DNA from 3 places in the Scandinavium sp. M-37 genome. Region 1 is predicted to be linked to each of the others. Evidence: predicted binding sites of a transcription regulator. Region 1 holds the regulator's gene; each other region holds the start of a gene.
The links. The regulator PurR, encoded in region 1, represses purine synthesis genes. The targets are predictions, from matches to a motif close to CANGCAAACGTTTGCNTG.

Region 2: a site for PurR is predicted at 1,894-1,911, ahead of guaD (guanine deaminase). Genes of this name have one in related genera too.
Region 3: a site for PurR is predicted at 1,952-1,969, ahead of gcvT (glycine cleavage system aminomethyltransferase GcvT). Genes of this name have one in related genera too.

Annotation. Positions count from the first base shown of each region.
Region 1 is NZ_JBIGIN010000001.1:10,797-21,192, forward strand. It holds gene ACG0Z5_RS00055 (helix-turn-helix transcriptional regulator) at 1-376, shown strand, start outside; gene ACG0Z5_RS00060 (helix-turn-helix transcriptional regulator) at 363-968, shown strand; tRNA gene ACG0Z5_RS00065 (tRNA-Val) at 1,032-1,108, opposite strand; tRNA gene ACG0Z5_RS00070 (tRNA-Val) at 1,118-1,194, opposite strand; tRNA gene ACG0Z5_RS00075 (tRNA-Val) at 1,197-1,273, opposite strand; gene mdtK (MdtK family multidrug efflux MATE transporter) at 1,412-2,785, opposite strand; gene ACG0Z5_RS00085 (riboflavin synthase subunit alpha) at 3,014-3,655, shown strand; gene cfa (cyclopropane fatty acyl phospholipid synthase) at 3,687-4,835, opposite strand; gene punC (purine nucleoside transporter PunC) at 5,136-6,338, opposite strand; gene punR (DNA-binding transcriptional activator PunR) at 6,446-7,357, shown strand; gene purR (HTH-type transcriptional repressor PurR) at 7,376-8,401, opposite strand; gene ACG0Z5_RS00110 (YnhF family membrane protein) at 8,695-8,784, shown strand; gene ACG0Z5_RS00115 (MFS transporter) at 8,961-10,127, shown strand; gene sodB (superoxide dismutase [Fe]) at 10,169-10,396, opposite strand, start outside.
Region 2 is NZ_JBIGIN010000001.1:169,795-180,190, forward strand. It holds gene ACG0Z5_RS00875 (mannitol dehydrogenase family protein) at 1-125, shown strand, start outside; gene ACG0Z5_RS00880 (GntR family transcriptional regulator) at 169-855, opposite strand; gene ydfG (bifunctional NADP-dependent 3-hydroxy acid dehydrogenase/3-hydroxypropionate dehydrogenase YdfG) at 949-1,698, opposite strand; gene guaD (guanine deaminase) at 2,103-3,431, shown strand; gene xdhA (xanthine dehydrogenase small subunit) at 3,428-4,846, shown strand; gene xdhB (xanthine dehydrogenase molybdopterin binding subunit) at 4,836-7,202, shown strand; gene xdhC (xanthine dehydrogenase accessory protein XdhC) at 7,186-7,995, shown strand; gene dcp (peptidyl-dipeptidase Dcp) at 7,995-10,040, shown strand; gene mgtS (protein MgtS) at 10,308-10,396, opposite strand, start outside.
Region 3 is NZ_JBIGIN010000004.1:178,974-189,369, reverse strand. It holds gene ubiH (2-octaprenyl-6-methoxyphenyl hydroxylase) at 1-424, shown strand, start outside; gene ubiI (FAD-dependent 2-octaprenylphenol hydroxylase) at 436-1,638, shown strand; gene gcvT (glycine cleavage system aminomethyltransferase GcvT) at 2,058-3,152, shown strand; gene gcvH (glycine cleavage system protein GcvH) at 3,180-3,566, shown strand; gene gcvP (aminomethyl-transferring glycine dehydrogenase) at 3,695-6,568, shown strand; gene ACG0Z5_RS05425 (SDR family oxidoreductase) at 6,628-7,371, shown strand; gene ACG0Z5_RS05420 (6-phospho-beta-glucosidase) at 7,450-8,883, opposite strand; gene ACG0Z5_RS05415 (MurR/RpiR family transcriptional regulator) at 9,003-9,731, opposite strand; gene yqfB (N(4)-acetylcytidine aminohydrolase) at 9,782-10,093, shown strand; gene trhA (PAQR family membrane homeostasis protein TrhA) at 10,253-10,396, shown strand, end outside.

The sequences.
Region 1 (10,396 bases):
GTGGGTGCGTAAATTATTAAACACGCTTTACGTCGGAAAGATTATCGATGAGACCTGTCTGGCAATGGCGTTACGGCCTGCGGTGCAGGAACTGCTCGCTGCCAGGGCTGCGTTGAACCGACAACATGCCACGGTGCTGCACCCTAGACGCATTACGCTCACCGAGCTGGATATTTTACTGCAATTTGCTTCAGGATTGTCCTCTCGGGAAATGGCGGAGACGCGTCAATGCAGTTACAAAACCATTTTCTCGTGGAAGCATAATATCTGCGAAGCATTAAATATAAATACGCATGCACAATGGCTTGAAATGCTGACTGAAATAGTCCAGGTAACGTCAATGTATCATCCAGGGAAAAGTTATGGCCCGTTATAATATATGCTCTCTTTCTCGCCCGACAATTTGGCTTGATGCCATTAATCATGGATTCGAACAACTGGCACGAATGAATCCAGGTTGGACATGGTCAATGGAGACGGGCATGGTGGAAAGTGAGCCGGCACCTCATCTCTATATTCTGGATTTAACTGCACAACAATCGGTGTATCTTGAATCTTTTCCGGTTTCGGGGCCGCGAATGCTTATCCTGGTGCATGCGTCGCAGCGTCGGATAATCAAGCAGGTGTATGAACAAACCCGCTGTTCTATTCTGTGCGTCGATGAGCACGTTTTTCATTTCCGCGATATTATCGAGTCGAGTATGCGCCATAAACGATTCCTCAGCCCGTTCATTCGTGAAGTCACAACTGAGGTTGCACCCTCAGAAGAGATAATCCTATTGACCGAGGCGGAAAGTAAGGTGCTGGGCTTCATTCGTGAAGGAAAGAGTGGGGTAGAGATTTCGCAAGCCTTGTTCCGTAGCCAGAAAACGGTCAGCAGTCATAAGCGTAACATTATGCGCAAGTTTGGCGTCCGGGATGATCTGGGGCTGAAGAGAAAGCTGCTCGCAATGTCTGAGAGTGAATAGGGTTAAACGTCCGCTAACAGGCAAGATACGATGGGAAAGGGCAAAACGAAGGAAAAACATGAATGGTGCGTCCGAGTGGACTCGAACCACCGACCCCCACCATGTCAAGGTGGTGCTCTAACCAACTGAGCTACGGACGCACAAAAGGATGGTGCGTTTAATTGGACTCGAACCAACGACCCCCACCATGTCAAGGTGGTGCTCTAACCAACTGAGCTATAAACGCATTGGTGCGTCCGAGTGGACTCGAACCACCGACCCCCACCATGTCAAGGTGGTGCTCTAACCAACTGAGCTACGGACGCACAACGGGGACGAATATTAGCGGCAGGGAGGGGAAGTGGCAAGAGGCAATTGCCACTTTTCTTTCTGATTTCACGCGATTGCGGAAACACTGCACAAACTGATGATAAAGCAGCCGCCGTGAAGCGGCTGTTTGCGGATTAACGTGCCGCGCGAGCGAGAATAATGGCTGACGGCTGACGTTGCAGGAAACGCATCCGCAGCATCATCAGGATCGCGGCGGAGGTCAGACCGATGATAAAGCCCATCCAGAACCCCGCAGGGCCCATCCGCGGCACCACGATGTCGGTTAACGCCAGAATATAACCGCTCGGCAGGCCGAGCACCCAATAGGCGGTGAAGGTGATAAAGAAGATGGAGCGGGTATCTTTATAACCGCGCAGCACCCCGCTGCCGATAACCTGAATCGAGTCGGAGATTTGGTACACCGCCGCCAGCAGCATCAGCTGCGAGGCTAAGGTCACCACTTCAGGATTGTCGTTATACAGCAGGGCGATATGTTCGCGCAGGGTGACGGTGAAAATCGCGGTCATGACCGCCATGCAAACGCCAACCCCCAGCCCGGTACGCGCGGCAGTCTGCGCATCCAGCGTCGAGCCTTGTCCCAGACGGAAGCCGACACGGATAGTCACCGCCGCCGCCAGCGACATCGGCAGCACGAACATCAGTGAACTGAAGTTGAGGGCAATCTGGTGCCCGGCCACGTCAATAATCCCAAGTGGCGAAACCAGCAGCGCCACTACCGCGAACAGCGTGACTTCGAAAAACAGCGCCAGAGCAATTGGCAGACCGAGCTGCACCAGACGTTTCATAATCGCGTAGTCGGGTTTGCCGAAGCCTTCATGGGTGCGAATATCCCGCATCGAACGGGCGCGTTTCACCCAGGAAATCATCGCGAAGAACATCACCCAGTACACCGAGGCCGTTGCCACGCCGCAGCCGACGCCGCCCAGTTCTGGCATCCCAAAATGACCGTAGATGAAGATGTAGTTCACCGGGATATTCACCAGCAGACCAATAAAGCCCATCACCATGCCCGGCTTGGTTTTGGCCAGCCCTTCGCACTGATTACGGCATACCTGGAAGAACAAATAGCCCGGCACGCCCCAGAGCAGCGCGCGCAAATAGCCGACGGCTTTATCCGCCAGTTCAGGATCGATATTATGCATTGCGCGAATGATATAACCGGCATTCCACAGGACAACCATCACCAGCACTGAAACAAATCCGGCCAGCCAGAACCCCTGGCGAACCTGGTGCCCGATACGATCGCGGCGACCTGAACCGTTCAGTTGGGCAATCACCGGCGTCAGGGCCAACAGCAGGCCGTGACCAAATAAAATGGCCGGGAGCCAGATAGAGGTGCCGATGGCAACGGCGGCCATATCGGTGGCGCTGTACCCCCCCGCCATGACCGTATCGACAAAGCCCATTGCGGTCTGCGCCACCTGCGCAATGATGACCGGGATGGCCAGCGCGAGAAGCTGGCGCGCTTCAATAACGTACTTTTGCACGGGTGAATACCTTTTATTGATTGTTATTGTTGAAGAGACTAACAAAGCCGCCAACACGGGCAGCAAGAAGAAAGAGCAGAGGAATTTTCGAATATATTGTAGCGAGTAATGGGTATTAAGCCAGTCAAAAAATGGCAGGGAGCACTACCTGACTGGCAAGGTACAATCGCAACTGTTATTGTTCGGGATATAAAAGACGGTGATGATTTAGAGACAGGAGTTAATGGCATGTTTACTGGAATCGTTCAGGGCACGGCAAAAATTGTGTCCATCGACGAAAAACCGAACTTTCGCACCCATGTGGTTGAAATGCCGGAGCATATGCTCGACGGAATTGAAACCGGGGCGTCCATTGCGCATAACGGGTGCTGTTTGACGGTGACCGAAATTAACGGCAGTCACATCAGTTTTGATCTGATGAAAGAGACGCTGCGCATTACCAACCTGGGCGAGTTAAAAGAAGGTGATGTGGTGAACGTTGAACGCGCGGCGCGATTTAACGATGAGATTGGCGGCCATTTGATGTCCGGCCATATTATGACCACTGCCGACGTTGCGAAAATCCTGACCTCTGAAAATAACCGTCAGATATGGTTTAAGGTTCAGGATCCGACCCTCATGAAATACATCCTGTACAAAGGGTTTATTGGTATTGATGGCATTAGCCTGACGGTAGGGGAAGTCACACCGACCCGTTTCTGCGTGCATCTGATCCCGGAAACATTGCAGCGCACCACGCTTGGCAAGAAGAAGTTAGGCGAGAAGGTGAATATCGAGATTGATCCGCAAACCCAGGCGGTGGTCGATACGGTTGAGCGCGTACTGGCCGCGAAAGAATCGGCGATAAAGCGTCTTAGCGCGGAAGAATAAAAAGAACCCCGGCTTGCCGGGGTTTGTTTTTTTAGCGTGCGACGCGTAAACCGCCCTCGGCACCGCGCGTGAAAACCACCTGCCAAAGCTGAATATCACGGGCGCGAAATGCCCCTGCGCAGGCGTTCAGATAATACGAGAACATCCTTTTGAAACGCTCTGAATAATTGTCAGCAATTTCCGGCCAGCTATTTATAAAACGAGAATGCCAGGCCATCAGCGTGGTGTCGTAATCGGCGCCGAAGTTATGCCAGTCTTCCATCACAAAGTGCGGCTCGCTGGCGATAGCAATCTGGCGAACCGAGGGCAGGCAGCCGTTCGGAAAGATATATTTATTGATCCACGGATCGACATTATTATCCGTTTTTTTCGACCCAATGGTGTGCAGCAGGAACAGGCCGTCTGGTTTCAGATTACGGTCTACCACATTAAAATAGGTGGCGTAATTTTTTGGCCCGACATGTTCAAACATGCCGACAGATACGATGCGGTCGAACTGGTCCTGCAAATCTCGATAGTCCTGCAACAGGATTTGCACGTCCAGCCCTTCACAACGCGCCTGGGCCATTTTTTGCTGTTCGGCAGAAATGGTCACCCCGACCACGCTGACGCCGTAGTTTTTCGCCATGTAATACGCCAGCCCGCCCCAGCCGCAGCCGATATCCAGTACCCGCATTCCAGGCTGCAATTGAAGTTTCTGGCAGATGAGATCCAGCTTGGCCTCTTGCGCCTGTTCGAGGGTTTGCGCCTCTTTCCAGTACGCGCAGGAATATTGCATGAACGGATCAAGCATCCGACTGAACAAATCATTGCCCAAATCATAATGCTCTTTGCCGACTATCCAGGCACGTTTTTTACTTTGTAAATTGAGTAGGCGGGCGCCTGCGACACGTAGCGTATCTTTGAGGTGGCGGGGGAGTTGGCTTTCAAGTCCGGCACGAAGAACGTGCTGAAAAAACAGATCCAGACGTTCGCATTCCCACCAGCCGTCCATATAACTCTCGCCTAATCCCAGTGACCCTTCCTGTAGCACGCGCTTAAAGAAGAGAGGGTTGTTAACCCGGATGTCTGAGGGGGCGGAACCATTAATTCTGATACCGGCCCGACTCAACATTTCGTTGACGATTCGATACCAGTCATCATTGGGCACGCTTACTTCTTCTATACACGATGAACTCATAGCTTCTCCATCACGCGGCTTGTGATCAGAACCTTAAAACAGCGTAGACGCTTTTTTGGTTATGTGAGAACTCTCACGGACGTTGCCGTGAGTCTGCTATCCGACGTAGAACAGAGGAAGGGAGATATCCCTTGCCGAAAGGCCATCCGTGGGGAAACGGGGGAGATCCGTTCCCCCGTTAATTGTTCATATTTATCGTAATTATGTAATGCAGAATCAGTATAGGCCGCAAAAATGAGTGATTCAATAAAAAATTCTTAGCAAACTAATGACTGAGTTGTTACATAGTTGCTACCGACACTATGCGTGTGATTCGCGCGCTGCGCCTTCATTTTCATCACGCTGCGCAACATACTGCATCCGATATCCCCAACCCGCCAGGAGCACGGTGAACAGCATCACGCTGGTGGTGGTCAGCAGCGGGGTGGCAATCAACGTGGAGACTACCAGGCTTGCAAGGAAGCACAGGCCGAGCTGTAAGGTGTTTTGCAGGGCTGCCGCACGTCCGGTCGCCTGTGGGAACGGACGTAACGCCTGAGCCACTACGATAGGGTAAATCGCGCCGTTGGCCATTGCCATCAGGCAGAACGGGATCAGCAGGGCGGTCAGGGAGCTGCCTGCGGTCAGGCCTACCGCAAAGGTCCCCGCCACGCTCACCGCGAAGGCCAGTAACAGCCACGGCAACATCTGCTGGCCGTTCCATTTCTGCAATGCGGCCCGACAGCCGTAACCCCCCACCAGGAAGGCGATGGTTTGTGGCACGTAGCTCAGACCAATCACCGTTGGGCCATAACCCATAGCGTTAAGAATGAACGGTGAACCGGTCAGCCAGGCGAAGAAGCTGGCGGAGCAGGCGGCATAGATAAGCACATTGCCACGATAATCGCGAGAGCGAAGCAGGGTCATAAAGGTCAGGGCTTTCTCGGTTTTATGCGGCACGTTCTGCGTTGGCTTTTTCAGACGCAGGGCCGGGATCATCAGTACCAGGGTAATGGCAAACAGAGTGGCGAAAATCATCTGCCATTCGAAGTGGTGCAGGATCCAACTCCCGAGCAGCGGAGCCAACGCCGGGGAAAGCCCTACCAGCGGCATCACCGTCGCGAAAATGCGGTTAGTGCGCTCCGCCGGATAGTAATCGGTCACCATCGCCTGCCAGGTGACGGCAGCGGCACACACGCCGAAGGCCTGAATAAAGCGCAGCACCAGCAGCGTGGTGGCGTCCCTTACCCACAGCATGCCGATACAGCCGATGGCAAAAATGGCCAGCCCGGTCAGCAGAATGGGTTTCCGACCATATCGGTCGGACAACGGTCCCCACAGCAGCTGGGCAAACGCGAATCCGGCCAGGAACAGGCTCAGGCTGGCGCTAACGGCTGCCGCCGGTGTCTGTAAGTCATTCTGAATTACCGCAAAAGCGGGCAAATACATATCGGTCGCCAGAAAACCGAGCACGCTCAGGCCCGCTAGCCAGCATAAAAATCCTTTACCAGGAAGCTTGTTCATTTTATTTCTCGTCGCAGGTGTACATGGCAGCAGAGTGTAGGGAGTGCAACTTCGCTTGTGAAACGCTAATATTTGGCTGATGGAATCAAATTTTTTGTAGGCAGCCTATGTGGTCAGAATATTCGCTTGAAGTCGTGGACGCCGTGGCGCGTAACGGCAGCTTCACCTCCGCCGCGCAGGAGTTGCACCGTGTGCCTTCTGCGGTCAGTTATACCGTCCGTCAGCTGGAGGAGTGGCTGGCGGTTCCACTGTTTGAACGACGGCATCGCGACGTCGAATTAACGCCCGCGGGGGCGTGGTTTTTGAAGGAGGGGCGATCTGTTATCAAAAAAATGCAGATCACCCGCCAGCAGTGCCAGCAAATTGCCAACGGCTGGCGCGGCAGTCTGGCGATTGCCGTGGATAACATTGTTCGACCGGAGCGCACCCGGCAATTGATTGTCGATTTTTATCGCCACTTTCAGGACGTCGAACTGTGCGTGTTCCAGGAAGTGTTCAACGGCGTGTGGGATGCGTTATCCGACGGGCGTGTCGAACTGGCGATTGGTGCCACACAGGCGATCCCGGTCGGGGGACGTTACGCGTTTCGCGATATGGGAATGCTGAGCTGGAACTGTGTGGTCTCCAGCCGACATCCGCTGGCGCAAATGCGCGGTCCGCTGAGTGATGACGTGTTGCGCACCTGGCCATCATTGGTGCGCGAAGACACCTCACGCTCATTGCCCAAACGCATCACCTGGCTGCTGGATAACCAGAAACGGATTGTCGTGCCGGACTGGGAGTCGTCCGCGACCTGTTTATCTGCCGGTTTATGCGCCGGAATGGTGCCTACGCACTTTGCCCGACCGTACATCGATAGCGGTGAGTGGGTGGCGCTGGAACTGGAAAATCCGTTCCCGGATGCGGCGTGTTGCCTGACCTGGCAACAAAATGATATGTCACCAGCGTTAAGCTGGCTGCTGGACTATCTGGGGGACAGCGAAACGCTGAATAAAGAGTGGTTGCAGGAGCCGGAATAACCGGCCCCTGAGAGGTGATTAGCGGCGATAGTCGCGGAACGGACCGTCGGCCACCGAGCGGCGTTCGATCAGACGCGGATGCACCTCAATCGACTGCGACTCTTCACGTTTGTTGACGATCCTGTCGAGCAGCATGTCGAAAGCGGCTTCGCCCAGCGAATCTTTTGGCTGGTGAATGGTGGTTAACGCTGGGGTAAAGAACCGGGCGTTGCGCACATTGTCGTAACCGATAACGGAGATATCTTGCGGCACGCGTAAACCCATCTCGTCAGCGGCACACAAGGCACCCATCGCCATGATGTCGCCGCCGCAGAAGACGGCGGTAGGGCGCGGCTGTTGCGCAAGGATCTGCTGCATTGCGCGATAACCAGATTCCGGCTCGAAGTCGCCCTGCACGATCCAGTTTTCAGGCACGTTAATCTGCGCTTCTTCCATCGCTTTCATAAAGCCCGCCAGACGACCCGCCCCGGTGTTGCGCTCCATTGGGCCAGGGATCGCCCCAATTTCTCGGTGACCGCGTTCGACCAGATAACGTCCGGCCAGATAGCCGCCCTGGAAAGCGTTATCAATCACGGAGTCGGTAAAATCGGCTTTTGATTCTCCCCAGTCCATTACCACCATCGGAATGTGGCGATACTCTTCCAGCATGTCGAGTACCGACTGCGGGTACTCAGAACACATCACCAGCAGACCATCGACGCGTTTTTGCGCCATCATCGACAGATACGCCTGCTGCTTTTCGAGGTTATTCCAGGCGTTACCCAGAATCAGGGTATAGCCTTTTTCGAAGCAGCTTTTCTCAACGGCTTCAATGATCTCGGCAAAATAAGCGGCTTCGCTGCTGGTCGCCAGCAGGCCAATAGTCTTGGTGTGATTGACCTTCAGGCTGCGCGCCACGGCGCTTGGCGAGTAGTGCAGCTCTTTGATGGCTGCCCATACCGCGTTGCGGGTTTCTTCCGCTACGAAGCGAGTCTTGTTAATTACATGTGATACAGTTGTAGTGGAAACGTTTGCGCGTTTCGCTACATCTTTAATTGTTGCCATTCGTTCTCACTCCAGACCCTTTCCTTACGCCTGATTATCGACACGAAAACGTTTGCCTTTACACACCCTGGATACAATTCATTTGAATTGCGGTACGCCGGGAAACGACACAGAACGACGGGAGGGGGTCAATGGCTGCTACGCTTTTAAATTAGCGTGGAATTTTGTCTGATTCTTACGGAAAGGGAAAGAGAAAAATCGTTATGCGCCGAAAACCTGCGAGATTTTTGCGTATGATTGTGCAAAAATGAGCAGGCTCACTTTTGTTGTGGGGATTAAAAGGAGAAAAATTGATGAGTACCGACCTGAAGCTCTCTTTAATGACGACCGTAATTGCTCTGGCCGTGATCGTGGCCGCCGGGCTGACCGCCGTACTGCACTGATTTACCCGGAGGGAGAGACCTCTTCCTCCTTCACATATCCCTTCTGATTGTTATCAAATTCGCAAAAAACTTTTGCCATTTTGTTTACTTCTGTTTTTTTGTGATTGATGTCATGCTTTTGACTTCTGTTTTTGCACCATCTCCCTTCCTGGAGGATGGCTGACCGGAGTCGTTACATGAAAATCAATTTTCCCCTGCTGGCCTTAGCGATAGGGGCGTTTGCCATAGGCACCACGGAGTTTTCGCCGATGGGCCTGCTGCCGGTGATTGCCAAAGGCGTCGATGTCTCTATTCCCGTGGCGGGAATGCTGATCAGTGCTTATGCCATTGGTGTGATGGTCGGTGCACCGCTGATGACGCTGCTGCTCTCCCATCGCGCACGGCGTAATGCGCTTATTTTCCTGATGGCGATTTTCACTCTCGGTAATGTGCTCTCGGCTATCGCGCCGGATTACACCACGCTGCTGCTGTCGCGCATTATTACCAGCCTGAACCACGGGGCATTCTTTGGACTTGGCTCGGTAGTGGCCGCCAGCGTTGTGCCGAAACACAAACAGGCTAGCGCGGTGGCAACCATGTTTATGGGGTTGACTGTCGCCAACATCGGCGGGGTTCCGGCGGCAACCTGGCTCGGGGAAACCATCGGCTGGCGGATGTCGTTCCTGGCAACGGCTGGTCTGGGCCTGGTGGCGATGCTCAGTCTGTGGTTCTCACTGCCAAAAGGTAGCAGCGGTGAACGCCCGAATGTGAAACAGGAACTGTCGGTGCTGATGCGTCCACAGGTGCTGACGGCCCTGTTGACCACCGTGCTCGGCGCAGGCGCGATGTTCACCCTGTACACCTACATTTCGCCAGTGCTGCATACCCTGACGTCGGCATCTCCGCTGTTTATTACCGCGATGCTGGTATTGATTGGGGTTGGTTTCTCGCTGGGTAACTATCTGGGCGGCAAGTTTGCCGACCGTTCGGTGACCGGCACGCTGAAAGGCTTCTTGTTGCTGCTGATTGTTATCATGGTGTCGATTCCATGGCTGGCGCAGAGCGAAATTGGCGCGGCCGTGAGCATGGTTGTCTGGGGTGCCGCGACCTTCGCGGTGGTGCCTCCGTTGCAAATGCGCGTTATGCGCGTGGCCCATGAAGCGCCTGGCCTGTCGTCATCGGTGAATATCGGGGCGTTCAATCTGGGGAATGCGCTGGGCGCGGCCGCGGGCGGGGCGGTAATTTCCGGCGGTCTCGGCTACAGCTTTGTGCCGGTGATGGGCGCGATTATTGCCGGTATCGCCCTGTTGGTGGTGCTGTTTAGTGGGCGTCGTCAACCGGAAGAAGCGTTTTCAAGCCATTAAGAATATGCCCGGCGGGAGAGGTCTACCCGCCGGGCCAGAAATTATGCGGCCAGATTCTTAGCAACAAATTCCCAGTTTACCAGCGCCCAGAAATGCTCAAGGTAGTTCGGGCGGGCGTTACGGTAGTCGATGTAATACGCATGTTCCCAGACGTCTACGGTCAGCAACGGTTTAGCATCCGTGGTCAGCGGGGTACCCGCGTTAGACGTGGACACGATAGCCAGTTTGCCGTCCGCTTTCTTCACCAGCCATGTCCAGCCAGCGCCGAA
Region 2 (10,396 bases), 160 kb from region 1:
ACGCGATTTTCGGCAACGAACTGCCGCAGGAAAGCCAGTTTGTGACGCAGGTGACGGATGCCTATCTGTCACTGCTGGAGAAAGGGGCCAAAGCCACCGTGGCGGCCTTCGCGGCCAGGCTGTAAAGTGTTTTGCCCGGCGGCGCTGTTCGCCGGGCCTACTACTGAATTACTCTTCGCTAAACCAGTCGCGATTTTCCTGACGAATGAGCAGCACCGATTCGCTAATTTCCTGTAGATGAACGGTCATCGCTTTATCCACGGCGTCGACGTCACGCTTCTCCAGCGCACTAAAAATATCCTGATGCTGACGTAACAGCATCTCCGGGGAGGAGATGTGGTCGAGGCTCATGTAGCGCACCCGGTCAATGGCGGCTTTGATGTTTTCGATAGTTTCCCACGCTAGCTGGCAATCGGCGATTTGCGACAGCAACTGGTGGAACTCATCGTCGAGTTGAAAGAAATCGGTCAGCTGCTGACGGTCGATGGCGATGCGCTGCTGATGCAGATTCTGCTCCAGCTGGTAACACTGGGCATCGGTAATCATCGCTGCGGCCCGGCGCACCACCGCACATTCAATCGCCTGGCGCACGAAGCAGCCGTTGCGCACCTGCGAGAGGGAAATCTTATTAACATAGCTGCCGCGCTGCGGTCGGATCTGAATCAGCCCGTTTTCAGCGAGTTTGATAAACGCCTCGCGTACCGGCTGGCGCGACACGTCAAAACGAACCGAAACTTCTTTCTCGGACAGCGGTGTCCCCGGGGCTATCAGGCAGTGCACGATATCCCGGCGCAAAATACGGTAGATTTGCTGGTTCACGGGCTGGGTCGGATTGAGTTGCGATTCTGCGGCCATGGCTCTTTCTTCATTGCGGGGTAAGTGCGTTATTTTACGCGGATTTTAGCGCTACGCCCAGCCCGGTCTGCTGACCGGGCGGGTTTATTATCGCTAGCCCTGGCGGTGAACGCTCAGCCCGGCGTAGGTCTGACTGACCGGCATCATCTCAAGGGTATTGATGTTGACGTGTTTTGGTAGCGTCGCCACCCACCATACCGCTTCGGTCACGTCTTCCGCCGACAGCGCATTGGCATTTTCATAGGCTTTTTCAGCTTTCGCATCGTCGCCTTTGAAGCGGACGTTGGAAAACTCAGTCCCGCCCACCAGGCCCGGCTCGATATCGGTCACGCGAACGGCGGTGCCGTGCAAATCAGTGCGCAGGTTAAGGCTGAACTGACGCACGAAGGCTTTGGTCGCCCCGTAGACGTTGCCGCCCGCATAAGGCCAGTTTCCGGCGGTTGAGCCGATATTGATGATGTGCCCACGATTACGTTCTACCATGCCCGGCAGTACCGCGCGGGTCATGTAGATCAGGCCTTTATTGTTGGTGTCGATCATCGTTTCCCAGTCATCGACGTTGGCTTGATGCGCCGGTTCCATTCCCAGCGCCAGCCCGGCGTTGTTAACCAGAATATCAATATTGCGCCAGTCGGCAGGGAGGTTGGCGATCATCTCTTCAATGGCGGCGCGGTTACGCACGTCGAGCTGTGCGGTCAGCAGATTGTCGCCGAGCTCTTCTTTCAGCTCCTGAAGGCGTTCGTGACGACGGCCAGTGGCGATAACTTTATGGCCATTGGCGATAAAACGGCGGGTGATGCTTTCCCCGAACCCGGCTGTAGCGCCGGTAACCAGTACGATCATTCTTGCTGTTCCTCAATGCTTTAACTGTCTTACTACCATAGCACGCACGGTTATTCTGCGGTAACGGAAGTTGCTGCCCCTGATAGCGGCATTTCGACCGATCGGCGTGCCCGGTAACGGTGCAAATGCGCTCCCGCTGTGCAATGAAAAACACTGCATTCGTCAGACGCCTTTAATAAAGACATCCCTATATGCAAAGCAACCGTTTGCCGAAATAAGCAATCGGTTGCGGAGTGAATATTATTCAGTTTGTTGCGCAAATGAATGAATAATAACTAACTGATTGAAATAAATAAGAAATAATAAAATCCAAAGCTGGCACTCTCTTTGCAATCTACTCTGATAATACACCTGCAAATCGTTGCCCGGCACGCATCGGGTAAGAGATAAAAAAGAGGTCAGAGATGGTGAAATACCACCGTGTGGTGCGCGGGAGCTTTTTTGATATTGCTGCCGTCGCAGAACATCCGCAAGACATTGCCCGCCAGGCGCGCTTTCTGGAGGACGGGCTACTGTTTATCGCCGACGGACGGGTGACGGCGTTAATGAGCTGGGAAGAAGGGCAGTCGCAGCTGACGCAGCCGGACGCGTGGGTCGATTTACGCGGCAAGTTAATCGTACCGGGCTTTGTCGATACCCATCTCCATTATCCGCAAACCGAAATGATCGGCGCGTTTGGCGAGCAACTGCTTGAATGGCTGACCACCTATACCTTCCCGGTGGAAAGTCAGTATGGCAACGCCGGGCACGCGGCGCAGATGTCGGCATTTTTCCTTAACCAGCTACTGTCGAACGGCACCACTACCGCGCTGGTATTTGGCACCGTGCATCCGGAATCGGTTGACGCACTGTTCGCCGCCGCCGCGCAGCAAAACATGCGAATAATTGCCGGGAAAGTGATGATGGATCGCAATGCGCCGGACTACCTGACGGAAACCGCCGAGCAGAGCTATCAGCAGACACGCGAGCTGATCCTGCGCTGGCATAACCAGCAGCGGTTGGGTTATGCCATCACGCCGCGCTTTGCGCCGACGTCGTCGCCTGCCTTGCTGGAAGCGGTGCAGCGCCTGCGGGAAGCGTTTCCTGACACCTGGCTGCACACCCATTTAAGCGAAAATGCGCAGGAAATCGAATGGGTCAAAAGCCTGTGGCCGGAGCACGAAAACTATCTCGATGTGTATCACCATTACGGTCTGACCGGGAAACGTAGCGTGTTCGCGCACGCCATCCATTTGCAGGAAGCCGAGTGGGACTGCCTGCATCACAGCGATTCGGCGGTGGCGTTTTGCCCGACCTCCAATCTGTTCCTCGGCAGTGGCCTGTTCCGGCTGCAAACCTGCTGGCAGAAGCAGGTCAAAATGGGCATCGGCACCGATGTCGGGGCAGGCACCACCTTCAGCATGCTACGCACCCTCGGCGAAGCCTACAAAATCGGCCAGTTGCAGAGTTACCGCCTGTGCGCCAGTGAAGCGTTCTATCACGCGACCCTGGGCGGCGCCCGGGCGCTGTGTCTGGATGACAAAATTGGCAATTTCGCGGTCGGTAAAGAGGCCGATTTTGTGGTACTCGACCCGGCGGTGACCCCGCTGCAACAGCTGCGCAGTGCCCGCTGTAACGACATCTATGAACGCCTGTTTATGCTGATGACCCTTGGTGACGACCGCAACATCGCCCAGACGTGGATCAACGGCGAATGCGCCTGGCGACGCGATGCTCTGGAGGTGGCGGCATGACTCAGTTCTTACTCAATCAACAGGCCATCACTATCGACAATATCGACCCGAATCTGACGGTGCTGAACTGGTTGCGTACCGACCGATTGCGCTGTGGCACCAAAGAGGGATGCGCCTCCGGTGACTGCGGGGCCTGTACCGTGGTGATCGGCAGCGTTGACGAGGGCAAAATGCGCTACCAAAGCGCCAATGCCTGTTTACTGTTAGTCGGTCAGTTGGCCGGGAAACAGTTGCTGACGGTGGAGGATCTGGCTGACGGCGGTGAATTGCATCCGCTGCAACACACTCTGGCCTGTGGACACGCCTCGCAGTGCGGATTCTGTACCCCCGGGATCGTGATGTCGGCTTTCGCGATGCACAAAAGCGGCGCGGCAGCAGATAGCGCCACCGTCACGCATCATCTCGGCGGCAATCTGTGCCGCTGTACCGGCTATCGGCCGATTGTCGAAGCGGCAAAACAGATCCTCAACATGCCCTGTAGCGATAAATTCACGGCGTCAGAGGCCCAAACGGTGAAACAGCTTCAGGCCCTGAGCGTAACGTCTGACGACGCGCTGTTGAGGCCGGGCTCGCTGGAGGCACTGGCAGACGCCTGTCTGCGCTATCCGCAGGCGAGCCTGCTGGCGGGCGGCACCGATCTCAATCTGCGGGTCACTCAGGCCCATCAGCCGCATACCCGGCTGATTTCACTGGCGCAGGTGGCGGAGCTTCACGGGGTAACACGCGAGGGTAATCAGCTGATTATCGGAGCCATGACCAGCCTGGACACGCTCCAGCATCAGCTGAAAATGGTGATCCCGACTTTCAGCGAGATGCTTAATCGTTTTGCGTCACAGCAGGTTCGTAACCAGGGCACGATCGGGGGCAATATTGCTAACGCCTCGCCAATTGGCGACTGCGCCCCGGCGTTGCTGGCGCTGGATGCTCGCCTGCGACTGCGCTGCGGAGCACACTCGCGGGAAGTGGCGCTGGCTGAGTTCTTCCCCGGCTATCGCCAGACGGGGCTTAACCCTGGGGAGTTTATCTCGCATATCGTGATTGATGACGTGACGTTGTCACAGAATCTGCGGCTGTGGAAAGTCTCTAAACGGCGCGAAGATGATATTTCAGCGGTCTTTGCAGCGATTAACCTGCAGGTAACACACGGCATGATTTCCTACGCGCGTATTGCCTTCGGCGGTATGGCGGCCACGCCTGCCAGAGCGTTTAGCGTCGAGGCGCTGCTGCTGGGCAAACCGATGGATAACACAACCCTGAAAGCCGCCTGTGCGGCACTGACGCAGGATTTTTCCCCGCTGAGCGACGTTCGCGCCAGTGCGGAATACCGTCTGCAGGTGGCGCAGAATCTGCTGAAACGCTATTTCCTGCACATCACATCTGACCACGCCGTGGAGGTTACAGACTATGTCGGCTAAACCCCCTCTATTTTCCGAAGCGGCGCTGAAAGCGCAGTTTTTACAACAGTTGCAAGGGCGGGCAGGTCAATCCCGGCCCCACGACAGCGCCGAGCGCCACGTCAGCGGCACGGCGGAGTATATCGACGATAAAACCCCGCTGGCGGGGATGTTGCATCTCTGTCCGGTCCTGAGTGATTGCGCCCATGGCCGCATTCTCCATATCGAGACCGCGGCCTGCTTCAGCGTGCCCGGCGTAGTGCGCGTTTTGAGCTGGCAGGACGTTCCCGGCGAGCTGGATATCGGCCCGTTGGCACCCGGCGATCCGCTGTTCGCCAGGGAGATCGTCGAGTATCACGGGCAGGTGGTGCTGATGATTGCCGCCGAGTCTCCCGCCGCCGCGCGCGCCGGAGCTTTAGCCGCAAAGGTTGAGATTGCGCCACTCGAGGCGGTGCTTGACGTCGAGCAGGCGCTGGCCAAAGGCCATTTTGTCGAACAGCCGCACATCCAGCAGCGTGGCGACGCCGATGCGGCGCTTGCCTCAGCACCTCAGCGTTTGCAGGGCCAGTTTCACATTGGCGGCCAGGAGCATTTTTATCTCGAGGGGCAGGTGGCGATGGCGCTACCGGGGGAAGACGGCGCGATGCAGATTTGGTCTTCCACCCAGCATCCGACTGAAGTGCAAAAGCTGGTGGCCTCGGTGCTGGGCGTGATGCAAAGCAAGGTCACCGTGGACGTGCGTCGGATGGGGGGCGGCTTCGGCGGGAAAGAGACCCAGGCGGCGGGCATCGCCTGCCATGCTGCGCTGGTGGCTCGCCTCACCGGACGCCCGGCGAAGCTGCGGCTTTCTCGCCGGGACGATATGCGGATAACCGGTAAACGCCACCCGTTTTTTGTGCGCTACGACGTGGGTTTCACCGACGAAGGTTTACTCCACGGGATCGTCATCGATCTGGCCGCGAACTGCGGCTATTCATTGGATTTATCCGGCTCTATCTGTGACCGGGCAATGTTCCATGCCGATAACGCCTATTACCTCGGCGATGCCCGGGTCACTGGCTATCGCTGTCGTACCCATCTGGCCTCGAACACCGCATTTCGCGGTTTCGGTGGGCCGCAGGGCATGGTGGCTATCGAACAAATCATGGACGCTATCGCCCGTTATCTCGGACAGGATCCGCTGCGGGTACGTCAACTGAATTTCTATGGCGGCCCCGGGCGGGACGTGACCCACTATCATCAGCCGGTAAAACAGAATCTGGCCCAGCGAGTGACCGGACAACTGGCCGATTCCGCACGCTATTGCCAGCGGCGGGCGGATATCACAGCCTTTAATGCGCAAAGCCCGGTATTGAAGCGTGGCCTGGCGCTAACGCCGGTGAAATTCGGCATTTCGTTCACGTCCAGTTTTCTCAATCAGGCTGGGGCGCTGATCCTGATTTACACCGACGGCACGGTGCAGCTCAATCACGGCGGCACGGAAATGGGCCAGGGGCTGAACACCAAAGTGGCACAGATTGTCGCCGACGTGCTGCAGATCCCGCTCGATACCATTCAGATGACGGCCACCAGCACCGGCAAAGTGCCGAATACCTCGCCCACGGCGGCCTCGTCCGGCGCTGACCTTAACGGTAAAGCGGCGGAAATCGCCGCCCAGACGCTGCGCCAGCGTTTGGTGGAGATGCTGTGTACGCGGCATGAGTGCGACGCAGAGCAAGTGCGTTTCTCAAATGGCGTGGTACAGGTCAAAGATAGCTATTACAGCTTTGCGCAGGTGGCAAATCTGGCGTGGCTGAATCAGGTCCCGCTCTCGGCGACCGGATTTTATAAAGTGCCTGGGATTCACTACGACCGTCAGGCCGGGCGAGGCGAACCGTTCTACTATTTTGCGTGGGGCGCCGCCTGTTCTGAAGTGCTGGTCGATACCCTGACCGGAGAATACCGCCTGCTGCGGACCGATATTCTGCATGACGTTGGGCACTCACTGAACCCGGCACTGGATATCGGCCAGATTGAAGGCGGATTCATGCAGGGCGTGGGATGGCTGACCACCGAAGAGTTGAAGTGGGACGATAAAGGCCGACTGCTATCCGACGGACCGATGAGCTACAAAATTCCGGCGATTACCGATATGCCGGAGGTGCTCAACGTGTCGCTGCTGGAGGCGCACGGCAATAGCGCGGAGACGGTCTATCGATCGAAAGCGGTCGGTGAACCGCCGTTTATGCTAGGGATATCTGTGTGGTGCGCGTTGCAGGACGCGGTCGCGGCGGTGGGGGATTATCGTCAGCACCCTCATTTGGACGCGCCAGCCACACCGGAGCGCGTGCTGGCCGGGGTCAGCCAACGGGAGGCGTGGGATGCAAAAAACGGATGAATGGCTCGATGTGCTGCTGCGCCTGCGTGACCGGCGGGTTCCGGCGATTATTCTTACGCTGTTGCAGGATAAAGGCTCGGTGCCGCGCGGGGCGGGCACTAAGATGGTAGTGAGTCTGGATGAAAGCTGGTTGACCATCGGCGGTGGCAATCTGGAATTTCAGTGCATGGCGATTGCCCGGGAGATGCTGGCCTCCGGACAGCAAACACCTCGCCAGGAAACCTTCGCCTTAGGTGCGCGCACCGGGCAGTGCTGCGGCGGCATGACTCAGGTGCTGTTTGAACCCTGGGGCTTGCCGCAGCCGGAAATCTATCTGTTTGGTGCCGGGCATGTGGGGCAGGCGCTGGTGGCTATTCTCGCCACGCTGCCGTGCCGGGTTAACTGGGTGGATGAACGTGAAGCGCAGTTTGGCATCATCCCGGCGAGCGTGCGCTGCCTTCATACTGATGACCCGTGCGACGTGGCCCGCCATGCCCCGAGTAACAGTTTGTTCGTCGTGATGACTCATCATCACCCGTTGGATCTGGCGCTGGCAGAAACGGTATTAAAGCGGGGTGACGCTGGCTATTTGGGCGTGATTGGTTCCCGGACCAAGCGCCAGCGCTTTGATTATCTGCTGGAAGGCAAAGGGATCAACCGTGAAAAACGCGAGACAATGCGCTGCCCGATCGGCCTGCCGGACGTCAAAGGCAAACTGCCCGCAGAAATCGCCGTGGCGGTGGCAGGGGAAATCATTGCGGTTTATCAAGGGGTTGCCTACTCTAAGGACAGTCCCGTTTTCAGGAGTGAATGATGAGCAATGAGAATCCGTTTTTAACCGTCAGCCTGCTGCCGTATCAGGCCCCACGCTTTGACCTGATTGAGGACCACCATTACCGGCCTGCGTTTGACGAAGGCCTGCGCCGTAAGCGGGAAGACGTGGCCGCCATCGCCGGGAATACGCAGCCCGCGACCTTTGACAATGTCTTTGTGGCGCTGGAAAAAAGCGGCGAACTGCTGGAGCGCGTCACCTCGGTGTTTTACGCCATGACCAACGCGCATACCAACGACACGCTTCAACAGCTCGATGAACAGTTTTCCGCTGAGCTGGCCGGACTGGCGAACGATATCTACCTCAACGACGCGCTATTCTCGCGGGTGGAGCAGGTCTGGCAGCAGCGAAGTACGTTGAATCTCGATGCCGAATCGCTGCGCCTGGTGGAGGTGGTTTATCAGCGTTTTATTCTGTCGGGGGCAAAACTGGCGCCAGCGCAAAAAGACCAACTGCGTGCCCTGAATACGCAAGCGGCTACGCTCAGCACGCAGTTCCATCAGCGTTTACTGGCCGCCGCGAAAACCGGGGGGCTGGTGCTAAATGAACGTCACTTACTCGACGGCCTGAGCGACGAAGAGATCTCCGCTGCCGCCAGCGCGGCCCGTGATAAGGGGCTAACCGACCGCTGGCTGCTGCCGCTGCTGAACTGCACTCAGCAGCCTGCGCTGGCTCAGCTTCAGAACAGGCAGACGCGTGAAAATCTGTTCAATGCGGGCTGGTTGCGCAATGAGAAAGGCGACCAGAACGATACCCGGGAACTGATTTTACGTCTTGTCAGCGTGCGCGCCGGGCAGGCAAAACTGCTCGGCTACCGCGATTACGCCAGCTGGAGCATGGCCGATCAGATGGCGAAAACGCCGGACGCGGCATTCAGCTTTATGCGTAAAATTACCCCTGCGGCTCGGGCTCGCGCCGAACGTGAATGGGCGGATATTCAGCAGGTTATCGACCAACAGCAGGGCGGTTTCCAGGCCCAGGCCTGGGACTGGGCTTACTATGCCGAACAGGTGCGGTTGGCGCGATATTCCCTCGATGAATCGCAGATAAAGCCTTATCTGGAACTGAACAACGTCCTGACCGAAGGCGTGTTCTGGACCGCGTCGCAGCTGTTCGGTATTCGCTTCGTCGAACGTTTTGACATCCCTGTTTATCATCCTGACGTGCGCGTCTGGGAAATTTTCGACGCCAACGGGGAAGGGCTGGGGCTGTTCTACGGAGATTTCTTCGCCCGTGACTCGAAAGGCGGCGGGGCGTGGATGGATAACTTTGTGCAGCAGTCGACGCTGCTTGAACAGCGGCCGGTTATCTATAACGTCTGCAATTATCAGAAACCCACGGCGGGCAATCCGGCGCTACTGACCTGGGATGATGTGGTCACCCTGTTCCACGAGTTTGGTCATACGTTGCACGGGTTGTTTGCCAGCCAGCGCTATCCGGGCCTGTCCGGCACCCGTACTCCGCGTGATTTTGTCGAGTTCCCGTCGCAAATCAACGAGCACTGGGCGCGTCATCCGCAGGTGTTTGCCCGTTTTGCCCGGCACTATCGCAGTGGCGAACCGATGCCCGAGGCGCTGCGCGACAGCATGATGCGTGCCGCGACCTTCAACAAAGGCTATGACATGACCGAACTGGTCAGTTCCGCGCTGCTGGATATGAACTGGCATAGCGTGACCCCCGAGACGGTGCCCTCTGACGTGAACGCCTTTGAAAACGAGGTCATCGTTAAGGAAAAACTCAATCTTGCTGCCGTTCCGCCACGCTATCGCAGCAGCTATTTCGCGCACATTTTCGGCGGCGGTTATGCGGCAGGATATTACGCGTATATCTGGACGCAGATGTTGGCTGACGATGGCTATAAGTGGTTTGTCGAGCACGGCGGGCTCAGCCGGGAAAATGGTCAGCGGTTCCGCGAAGCGATTTTATCTCGTGGCAACAGCAGTGATTTAGAGGCGTTGTACCGCGACTGGCGTGGGCACGATCCCCGCCCAGAGCCGATGCTTATAAATCGCGGATTAAGTGAGTGATTTCGCTACGCCATGCCCGAATTAACCGCTTCGTTTAGGCTTCATTGAAGTCAGGCGTGATAGGTTGATTTCATGTTGCATCCGGGCAAGGAATCGCCTGAGTTGCTGACTAATCAAAACACAGATCTATCCATGCAAGCATTTACCGCCACACCGTTGGCGGTTTTTTTTGTCTTTTTTTCCGCTCGCATAACAATGGCACCAACAAAAAGCCCCTTGCGCTAAAAGCAGCAAGGGGCCGTTACGGGTCGGGTGTGTCAGTGTTCATCAGTCATCCCATTTATGGCTGAAATACGCAGCAAGAAAACCACTGAATACGATAGTGCCTAAGACTGCGATAAAGACATGCATATTTC
Region 3 (10,396 bases), on a different contig from region 1:
AGCCTTCGGCTGGCGGCTGGGGCGCATTACCCACGCGGGTAGCCGCAACGCGTATCCGTTGTCGCTCACCACCGCCTCCCGGGCGATATCGCACCGCCTGGCGCTGGTCGGCAACGCGGCGCAAACCCTGCACCCGATTGCCGGGCAAGGTTTTAATCTCGGTCTACGCGACGTAATGTCGCTGGCGGAAATGCTGGCTCAGGCGAGCGATCCGGGCGAGTACGCGTTGTTAAGTCAGTATCAGCAGCGCAGAGAAAACGATAAAAATGCGACCATCGGCGTGACCGACGGTCTGGTGCATCTGTTCGCCAATCGCTGGGCGCCGCTGGTGGCCGGGCGAAACGTTGGGCTGATGGCGATGGAATTATTCACCCCGGCGCGTGACGCGCTGGCGTTGCGTACCCTGGGTCAGGTAGCGAGATAAGGATGAACAACGTGCAAAGTGTAGATATCGCTATTGTCGGTGGTGGAATGGTTGGCCTGGCCGTAGCCTGTGGCTTACAGGGCAGCGGCCTGCGCGTGGCGGTGATTGAGTCGCATCAGCCGCAACCGGTTGAGGCCGATGCCGCGCCGCAGCTTCGCGTCTCGGCGATCAACGCCGCCAGCGAAAAACTGCTGTCGCGCCTTGATGTCTGGAATGACATCACTGCCGAACGTGCGAGCCGCTATCACGGAATGGAAGTATGGGATAAAGACAGTTTCGGTCGCATCGCCTTTGATGATGAAAGCCTCGGCTACAGCCATCTCGGGCATATCATCGAAAACGGGGTAATTCACCACGCGTTATGGCGAAAAGCGCAGCGCAGCAAAGACATCACCCTGATGGCACCCGCCGAACTGGCGCAGGTTGCCTGGGGCGAAAATGAAGCCTTCCTGACGCTGAAAGATGGCAACATGCTGACGGCGCGACTGGTTATCGGGGCCGATGGGGCGAACTCCTGGTTGCGCAACAAGGCCGATATTCCGTTGACCTCCTGGGATTATCGTCATCATGCGCTGGTGGCGACCATTCGCACCACCGAGCCACATCAGGCGATTGCGCGCCAGGTCTTTCATGGCGAAGGCATCCTGGCCTTCCTGCCGCTGAGTGACCCGCATTTGTGCTCCATCGTCTGGTCACTGCCGCCGGATGACGCGGCGAAGATGCAGCAGGCCGACGGCGTGGCGTTCAATCAGGCGCTGAATGTAGCCTTTGATAATCGTCTGGGCCTGTGCGAAGTGGAAAGCGAACGCCAGGTATTCCCGTTGACCGGACGCTATGCTCGTCAGTTTGCCGCGCATCGTCTGGCGCTGGTCGGCGATGCGGCACACACCATTCATCCGCTGGCCGGGCAGGGTGTAAACCTGGGCTTTATGGATGCCGCCGAGCTTATCGATGAGATCCGTCGCCTGCATACGCAGGGCAAAGATTTCGGGCAGCACTTCTATCTGCGTCGCTATGAGCGCAGCCGTAAACACAGCGCCGCGCTGATGCTGGCAGGAATGCAGGGTTTCCGCGAACTGTTTGCGGGCGTCAATCCCGCCAAGAAATTGCTGCGCGACATTGGCCTCAAACTGGCCGATACGCTGCCGGGCGTTAAACCGCAATTGATTCGTCAGGCGATGGGGCTGAACGATCTCCCCGCCTGGTTACGTTAACGCGATCACACTTCTCAACCCGGCGGGCGCGTCGGGTTTTCTCCCCTCATTTGAAATAATCTAATTTCACCCCCTTTTTCGCATTAGTTTTATTAATGTCACAAAAATTCCCCTACGAAAAATCCGCCCAATTATCCGCACGAAATGTCATCTTGAACTAAATATTTCACCAGAATGTTAATTTTATGTGGCATTAGTCGCAGAAAGGCAGTCGATCGTTCTGTAGAGTTTTTGGCTCATTTTGGTCATAAGCTAATCTGATGGTTCGCTTTGCCTTATGGTTTACCGCGGTTTTCGGTGGTAACGTCAGACCAAAGAGAACGTTTGCGTCGGTGCCCGGAGCGGTGTCGACGCTGGGCTTTGTGGCTGAATTTTGTCCACAAAGCAGCCGGTAGCCCCGCTTACTCAACGAGGACAAGATGGCTCAACAGACGCCTTTGTATGAACAACACACGCTGTGTGGCGCACGCATGGTGGACTTTCATGGCTGGATGATGCCGCTGCATTACGGCTCGCAAATTGATGAACACCACGCGGTCCGTACCGGCGCGGGGATGTTCGATGTGTCACACATGACTATCGTCGATCTGCGCGGCAGTCGGACCCGCGAATTCCTGCGTTATCTGCTGGCCAACGATGTAGCCAAACTGACGAAACCCGGCAAAGCGCTCTACACCGGGATGCTCAACGCCTCCGCTGGGGTCATTGATGACCTGATTGTTTATTTCCTCTCCGAAGACTATTTCCGTCTCGTCGTTAACTCTGCCACCCGTGAAAAAGATCTGGCCTGGATTAGCGAACACGCTGAGCCGTACGGCATCGACATCACCGTGCGTGACGATCTGGCGCTGATTGCGGTGCAGGGGCCTGACGCGCAGGCCAAAGCCGCCAGCCTGTTCAACGACGAACAGCGCAACGCCGTCGAAGGCATGAAACCGTTCTTCGGCGTTCAGGCCGGGGATTTGTTTGTCGCCACCACCGGCTATACCGGCGAAGCAGGTTATGAAATCGCGCTGCCGAATGAGAAAGCAGCAGACTTCTGGCATGCGCTGGTGGAATCCGGTGTCAAGCCTTGTGGCCTGGGCGCCCGCGATACGCTGCGTCTGGAAGCAGGCATGAACCTGTACGGTCAGGAGATGGACGAAGGCGTTTCCCCACTGGCAGCCAACATGGGCTGGACCATCGCCTGGGAACCGACTGACCGTGACTTCATCGGCCGCGAAGCGCTGGAAGCCCAGCGTGAGCACGGCACCGAGCAGCTGGTTGGCCTGGTGATGACCGAGAAAGGTGTACTGCGCGGCGAACTGCCGGTGCGTTTTAGCGACGCGCAGGGCAATCAACACGAAGGCGTTATCACCAGCGGCACCTTCTCACCGACGCTGGGCTACAGCATTGCGCTGGCTCGCGTCCCTGCGGGTATTGGCGATACGGCGGTGGTACAAATCCGCAACCGTGAAATGCCGGTTAAGGTGACCAAACCTGTTTTTGTACGCGCCGGCAAAGCCGTCGTGTAATCGATTATTTTTTCTGGAGAAATGTGAATGAGCAATGTACCTGCAGAACTGAAATACAGCAAAGAACACGAATGGTTGCGTAAAGAAGCCGACGGTTCTTACACCGTAGGCATCACCGAGCACGCACAGGAACTGCTGGGCGACATGGTGTTTGTCGATCTGCCTGAAGTGGGCAAAACCGTTGCTGCCGGTGACGACTGTGCGGTTGCCGAGTCAGTAAAAGCGGCGTCCGATATTTACGCGCCAATCAGCGGAGAAATCGTTGCCGTGAACGACGCGCTGAGTGACTCCCCGGAGCTGGTCAACAGCGAGCCATACAGCGAAGGCTGGATCTTCAAATTCAAAGCCAGCGACGAAGCTGAAGTCGCCGCCCTGCTCGATGCCACTGCGTACGAAGCCCTGCTAGACGATTAAAACTGTGCCGGATGGCACTGCGTTTATCCGGCCTACGGTTGGAAGTGTAGGCCCGGTAAGCGACTGCGCCACCGGGCATGTTAGTTAAGACATTATCGATTCACTGCACGTTTCAGGAACCCTCGCTCATGACACAGACCTTAAGCCAGCTTGAACATCGCGGCGCTTTCATTGAACGCCATATTGGCCCGGATGCGGCACAGCAGCAGGAAATGCTGAATACCGTTGGCGCAGAGTCGTTAGACGCGCTGACCGGCCAGATTGTGCCGCAGGATATTCAGCTCGCGACGCCACCGCAGGTCGGTGAGGCCACCACAGAATTCGCCGCGCTGGCGGAGCTGAAAGCCATCGCCAGCCGCAACAAGCGCTTTAAGTCTTACATCGGCATGGGCTACACCGCGGTGCAGCTGCCGCCGGTTATCCTGCGCAACATGCTGGAAAATCCAGGCTGGTACACCGCTTACACGCCGTATCAGCCAGAAGTGTCTCAAGGGCGCCTGGAAGCGCTGCTGAATTACCAGACCGTCACGCTGGACCTGACCGGACTGGATATTGCCTCTGCATCCCTGCTCGACGAAGCGACGGCGGCGGCGGAAGCGATGGCGATGGCCAAACGCGTCAGCAAACTGAAAAATGCTAACCGCTTCTTCGTGGCGGCGGATGTGCATCCGCAGACCCTGGACGTGGTGCGTACCCGTGCGGAAACGTTTGGTTTTGATGTGATTGTCGATGACGCAGAAAAAGCGCTCGACCATCAGGATGTGTTCGGCGTGCTGTTGCAGCAGGTCGGCACCACCGGGGAAGTGCATGACTACAGCCCGCTGATTGCAGAACTGAAAGCGCGCAAAGTGATTGTTAGCGTTGCCGCCGATTTTATGGCGCTGGTGCTGCTGACCGCCCCGGGTAAACAGGGCGCAGACATCGTGTTTGGCTCAGCTCAACGCTTCGGTGTTCCGATGGGCTACGGCGGCCCGCACGCGGCCTTCTTCGCGGCAAAAGACGAATTCAAACGCTCCATGCCTGGCCGTATTATTGGCGTATCAAAAGATGCCGCCGGTAACACCGCCCTGCGCATGGCGATGCAGACCCGCGAGCAGCATATCCGCCGCGAGAAAGCGAACTCCAACATCTGTACCTCTCAGGTACTGCTGGCGAATATTGCCAGTTTGTACGCCGTATTCCATGGTCCGGCGGGCCTGAAACGTATCGCCGGGCGTATTCATCGCCTGACGGATATTCTGGCGAGCGGCCTGAAACAGAAAGGTCTGAAGCTGCGTCATGACCATTTCTTCGACACCCTGTGTGTGGAAGTGGAAGACAAAGCCGCGGTGCTGGCACGTGCCGAAGCTGCGGAAATCAACCTGCGTAGCGATATTCATCATGCGGTGGGTATCACCCTGGATGAAACCACTACCCGTGAAGATGTGCTGGCGCTGTTAACCGTTATCGCCGGTGATCATCATGGGCTGGATATCGACAGCCTGGACAAAGACGTGGCGCACGACAGCCGTTCGATTCCCCAGGCGATGCTGCGCGAAGACGATATTCTGACTCATCCGGTATTCAACCGCTATCACAGCGAAACCGAGATGATGCGCTACATGCACTCGCTGGAGCGTAAAGACCTGGCGCTGAATCAGGCGATGATCCCGCTGGGATCTTGCACCATGAAGCTTAACGCGGCGGCCGAGATGATCCCGATTACCTGGCCGGAATTCAGCGAGCTGCACCCGTTCTGCCCGGCGGATCAGGCCGAAGGCTACCACCAGATGATCAACCAGCTGTCTGACTGGCTGGTGAAACTGACTGGCTACGATGCACTCTGTATGCAGCCAAACTCTGGCGCACAGGGTGAATACGCGGGTCTGCTGGCCATTCGTCACTATCATGAAAGCCGCAATGAAGGGCATCGTGATATCTGTCTTATCCCAAGCTCTGCGCACGGCACCAACCCGGCTTCTGCTCAGATGGCGGGCATGCAGGTGGTCGTGGTGGCTTGTGACAAACAGGGCAACATCGATCTCGCCGATCTGCGTGAGAAAGCTGAACAGACGGGGGCGAATCTCTCCTGCATCATGGTGACCTACCCGTCCACCCACGGCGTGTACGAAGAAACCATCCGTGAAGTGTGCGAGATCGTGCATCAGTTTGGCGGCCAGGTGTATCTCGATGGCGCGAACATGAACGCTCAGGTCGGCATCACTTCGCCGGGCTTTATCGGCGCGGACGTGTCGCACCTCAACCTGCACAAAACCTTCTGTATTCCACACGGCGGTGGCGGCCCGGGCATGGGTCCCATTGGTGTGAAAGCGCATCTGGCCCCGTTTGTACCGGGTCACAGCGTGGTGCAAATCGAAGGGATGTTGACTCGTCAGGGCGCAGTATCGGCGGCCCCGTTTGGCAGCGCCTCTATTCTGCCAATCAGCTGGATGTACATTCGCATGATGGGTGCGCAGGGTCTGAAGCGTGCCAGCCAGGTGGCTATTCTGAACGCCAACTACATCGCCACCCGTTTGCAGGGTGCGTATCCGGTGCTGTACACCGGGCGCGATGGCCGCGTGGCGCACGAATGTATCCTCGATATTCGTCCGCTGAAAGAAGAGACCGGTATCAGCGAACTGGATATCGCTAAGCGTCTGATCGACTACGGATTCCACGCGCCAACCATGTCGTTCCCGGTAGCGGGCACGCTGATGGTTGAACCAACCGAATCTGAAAGCAAAGTCGAACTCGACCGCTTTATCGACGCCATGCTGGCTATCCGCAATGAAATCAGCCGCGTTCAGCAGGGCGAATGGCCACGGGAAGATAACCCGCTGGTGAACGCCCCGCACACCCAGAACGAGCTGGTGGCGGAGTGGAGCCACGGCTATAGCCGCGAAGTGGCGGTCTTCCCGGCAGGTATGGCGAACAAGTACTGGCCGACGGTGAAGCGTCTGGATGACGTGTACGGTGACCGCAACCTGTTCTGCGCCTGTGTGCCGATGAGCGAATATCAGTAATTCGCTGAGTACTCTATCTTTTAAGGGCGCTTCGGCGCCCTTTCTTTTGGGAGAAGACAATGGCAATAGCACTGGTTACCGGCGCGAGCCGGGGAATTGGCAGGGCGACGGCGATTCTGCTGGCGCAAGAGCGTTACACCGTGGGGGTAAATTATCACCACAACATCAAAGCCGCCACGCAGGTGGTCAATGCGATTACCGAGAGCGGCGGCAAGGCCTTTGCCGTGAGAGCGGACATCAGCGATGAAGCGCAGGTGATGGCGATGTTTGAGGCGCTCGACAGGGAAGGCGAGCCGCTGACCGCCCTGGTAAACAACGCCGGGATTTTGTTCCAGCAAAGCACCATTGAGAACTTAACCGCCGAACGGATTAATCACGTTCTGTCGACCAACGTCACCGGGTATTTCCTCTGCTGTCGCGAGGCGGTCAAACGGATGGCGCATCGTCATGGCGGAAAAGGCGGGGCCATTGTGAACGTCTCTTCCGCGGCAGCGCGGCTGGGCGCGCCGTTTGAATATGTTGACTACGCCGCATCAAAAGGGGCGGTGGACACGCTCACCACCGGGTTGGCGCTGGAAGTGGCGGCACAGGGCATTCGCGTCAACGGTGTGCGTCCGGGCCTGATTTATACCGAGATGCATGCCTCCGGGGGCGAGCCGGGCAGGGTCGATTGCGTGAAAGCAATGCTGCCGATGCAGCGCGGCGGGCAACCGGAAGAAGTCGCGCAGGCGATTGCCTGGCTACTGAGTGAAAAGGCGTCGTACGTGACCGGGAGTTTTATGGATATCGCGGGCGGGAGATAGTTTCCCCAAAGGGGAGAGGGAGAATGCCAATTAATCCCCTCTCCCCTTTGGGGAGAGGGCTAGGGTGAGGGGTGTTTCTCAGAGATTTTCGCCGTTGCTGGCGATCACTTCTTTATACCAGGTGAAGCTCTTCTTGCGTGAACGCGACATATCCCCGGTGCCGTCGTCATGCTTGTTCACGTAGATAAAGCCGTAGCGCTTGCTGTACTGGCCGGTGGTGAAGGACACACAGTCGATACAGCCCCACGGGGTATAGCCCATCAACTCCACTCCGTCGTGGGTGACCGCTTTCATCATTTCTTCGACGTGCGCGCGCAGGTAGTCAATGCGATAGTCGTCGTTAATGCTGCCGTCGTCTTCCACTTTGTCATACGCGCCAAAGCCGTTTTCGACGATGAACAGCGGCTTCTGATAGCGCTCGTACAGTTCGCACATCGCATACCGCAGGCCAACCGGGTCAATCTGCCAGCCCCAGTCGGAGGCTTTTACATGCGGGTTCGGCACGCTACCTTCGAAGCCGGAGATTGCATCCCCGCTGCCGCCTTCGGCTTTCACGGCGTTGGTCATATAGTAACTGAAGCCCAGATAATCACAGGTGCCTTCCCGCAGGATTTCTGCGTCGCCGTCTTCCATCGCAATGCTGAACCCGCGACGTTCCCACTCGTTAAGCACATAGGTCGGGTAGTAGCCGCGCAGCTGCACATCGGTGAAGACATAACGTTCGCGCATCGACTCCTGGGCAAACATCATATCTTCCGGTTTGCAGGAGAACGGATACAACGGCACCATTGCCAGCATACAGCCGACCTGCATTTGCGCATTAATGCGACGCGCCGCTTTCACCGCCAGCGCGCTGGCGACGAACTGGTGGTGCAGCACCTGATACATCACTTCTTCCGGGTTGTCGTGTTCGGTGTACACCACGCCAGAGCAGCAATAACCGAACAGCGGCGCACGCCAGTTGCGCTGGTTATTGATTTCGTTGAAGGTCATCCAGTATTTGACTTTGTGCTTGTAACGCTCAAAGACCACTTCGGCAAATCGCACAAAGAAATCAACGACTTTACGGTTAGTCCAGCCGCCGTATTCCTGTACCAGATGCAGCGGCATTTCGAAGTGGGAGAGGGTGATAACCGGTTCGATGTTGTACTTGAGCAGTTCATCGAACATCTCGTCGTAGAATTTCAGGCCTTCTTCATTCGGCTGGGTTTCGTCGCCTTTCGGGAAGATCCGCGTCCAGGCAATTGAGGTCCGGAAACATTTGAAGCCCATTTCCGCAAACAGCTTAATGTCTTCTTTGTAGTGGCTGTAGAAGTCGACGGCTTCGTGATTCGGATAGTATTTGCCGGGTTCAACCTGCTGGGTTATCTCACGTGGAACGCCGTGTGCGCCCCCGGTCAGCACATCGCAAATGCTCGGGCCTTTGCCGCCTTTGTTCCAGCCGCCTTCAACCTGATGTGCGGCGACCGCGCCACCCCATAAAAAGTCTTTTGGTAAGGTTAATTTTTTCATCGTGCTCGTTCCCATGATATTGCTGATTGGGATCGAGTCTAACAAAGGGGAAATAAATGTCACGATATAACAAAATCACCTAAGGGTAATTTGTTACATCGGAAAAACAGCCTGTTTTTTTACGCCAGTTTTTTCGCCAGTTTACGCCCGAGGGTTTCGAGAATATAAATCACCGGGATCTGGGTCGTAATATCGTAGACGCCACCGATACGAATTGGCGAAATATGCCAGGAGAGGTTAAAGTCAGCCAGTTTCGCCAGACGCGAGTGTTCGTGGCTGGTAATCGACAGCACCTTACAACGGTGAAGGCTGAACTGCCCGGCGAAACGCAGGATCTCCTCCGTCTCACCTGAGACAGAAAGGACAATCGCTAACGCGTTTCTGGCCATATCATTGGTGACCGGAAAATAAGGGTCGTCAATGTGATTACTGAATTTACCGACGTTGGAAAAGAATCGCGCACCATATTTAGCTAATGCCCCAGAGGTGCCTGCGCCGACAAAAATAATGCGTTCCGAGGCTAAAATAATATCCACGGCGTCATCAAGCAGTTTATCGAACTCGTCGTTATTGACGCTTTTGAAAAAACTGATAATTTCACTGGCGGCAAAATTACTTTGCTGCGGCTCATTCTGTTCCAGATACAGCTTAAAGCGCACGCGAAACTCTGAATAGCCTTCGCAGTTCAGCTTCCGGCAAAATCGCAGTACCGTGGTGGTCGACACGCCCGCCGCGTCGGCCAATTCGCGAATGGTCATATACATGACTTTGTCACGGTTTTTAATGACATACTGATAGACCATCATCTCAAGATTGTTGAGACTTGCGATGGCGGCGTGGGAGAACAAACTCACGTTGGCAGGCACTCATCAGACAAATTCAATACAGGAATCATAACATGGCCCCGAACGACATCACTTTTTTTCAACGCTTTCAGGAAGACATTCTGGCCGGACGTAAAACCATCACTCTTCGTGATGCCAGTGAATCACACTTCAAAACCGGAGACGTATTGCGCGTTGGGCGCTTCGAGGACGACGGCTATTTCTGTACCCTTCGCGTGACCGCCACCTCGCAAGTGACCCTGGAGACCCTGACGCAGCAGCATGCCGATCAGGAAAACATGACCCTGCCTGAACTGAAAGCGGTGATCGCTGAAATCTATCCGGGACAGCAGCAGTTTTACGTCATTGAATTTGAGCGTGTTTAATTTTAGGAAACATCTGTACGGTGGGATTTAGCGTTAAGTTAATGATAGTAATGTGATTATAGATTGGCCTGTTTTTATTTTAGCGAACAGGTGTTCACTGGAATCATTCTCAGTTAGGCTAGGGAAGCATTAACGTCTTTTTCCTTCCGGAGTTCACATATGGTTAGCAAACCATTAATTAAGCACGGTTATTCATTGGCAGAGGAAATTGCCAACAGCATCAGCCACGGTATCGGGCTGGTGTTTGGCATTGTCGGTCTGGTACTGCTGCTGGTGCAGGCAGTCGATTCCAATGCCAGCGCC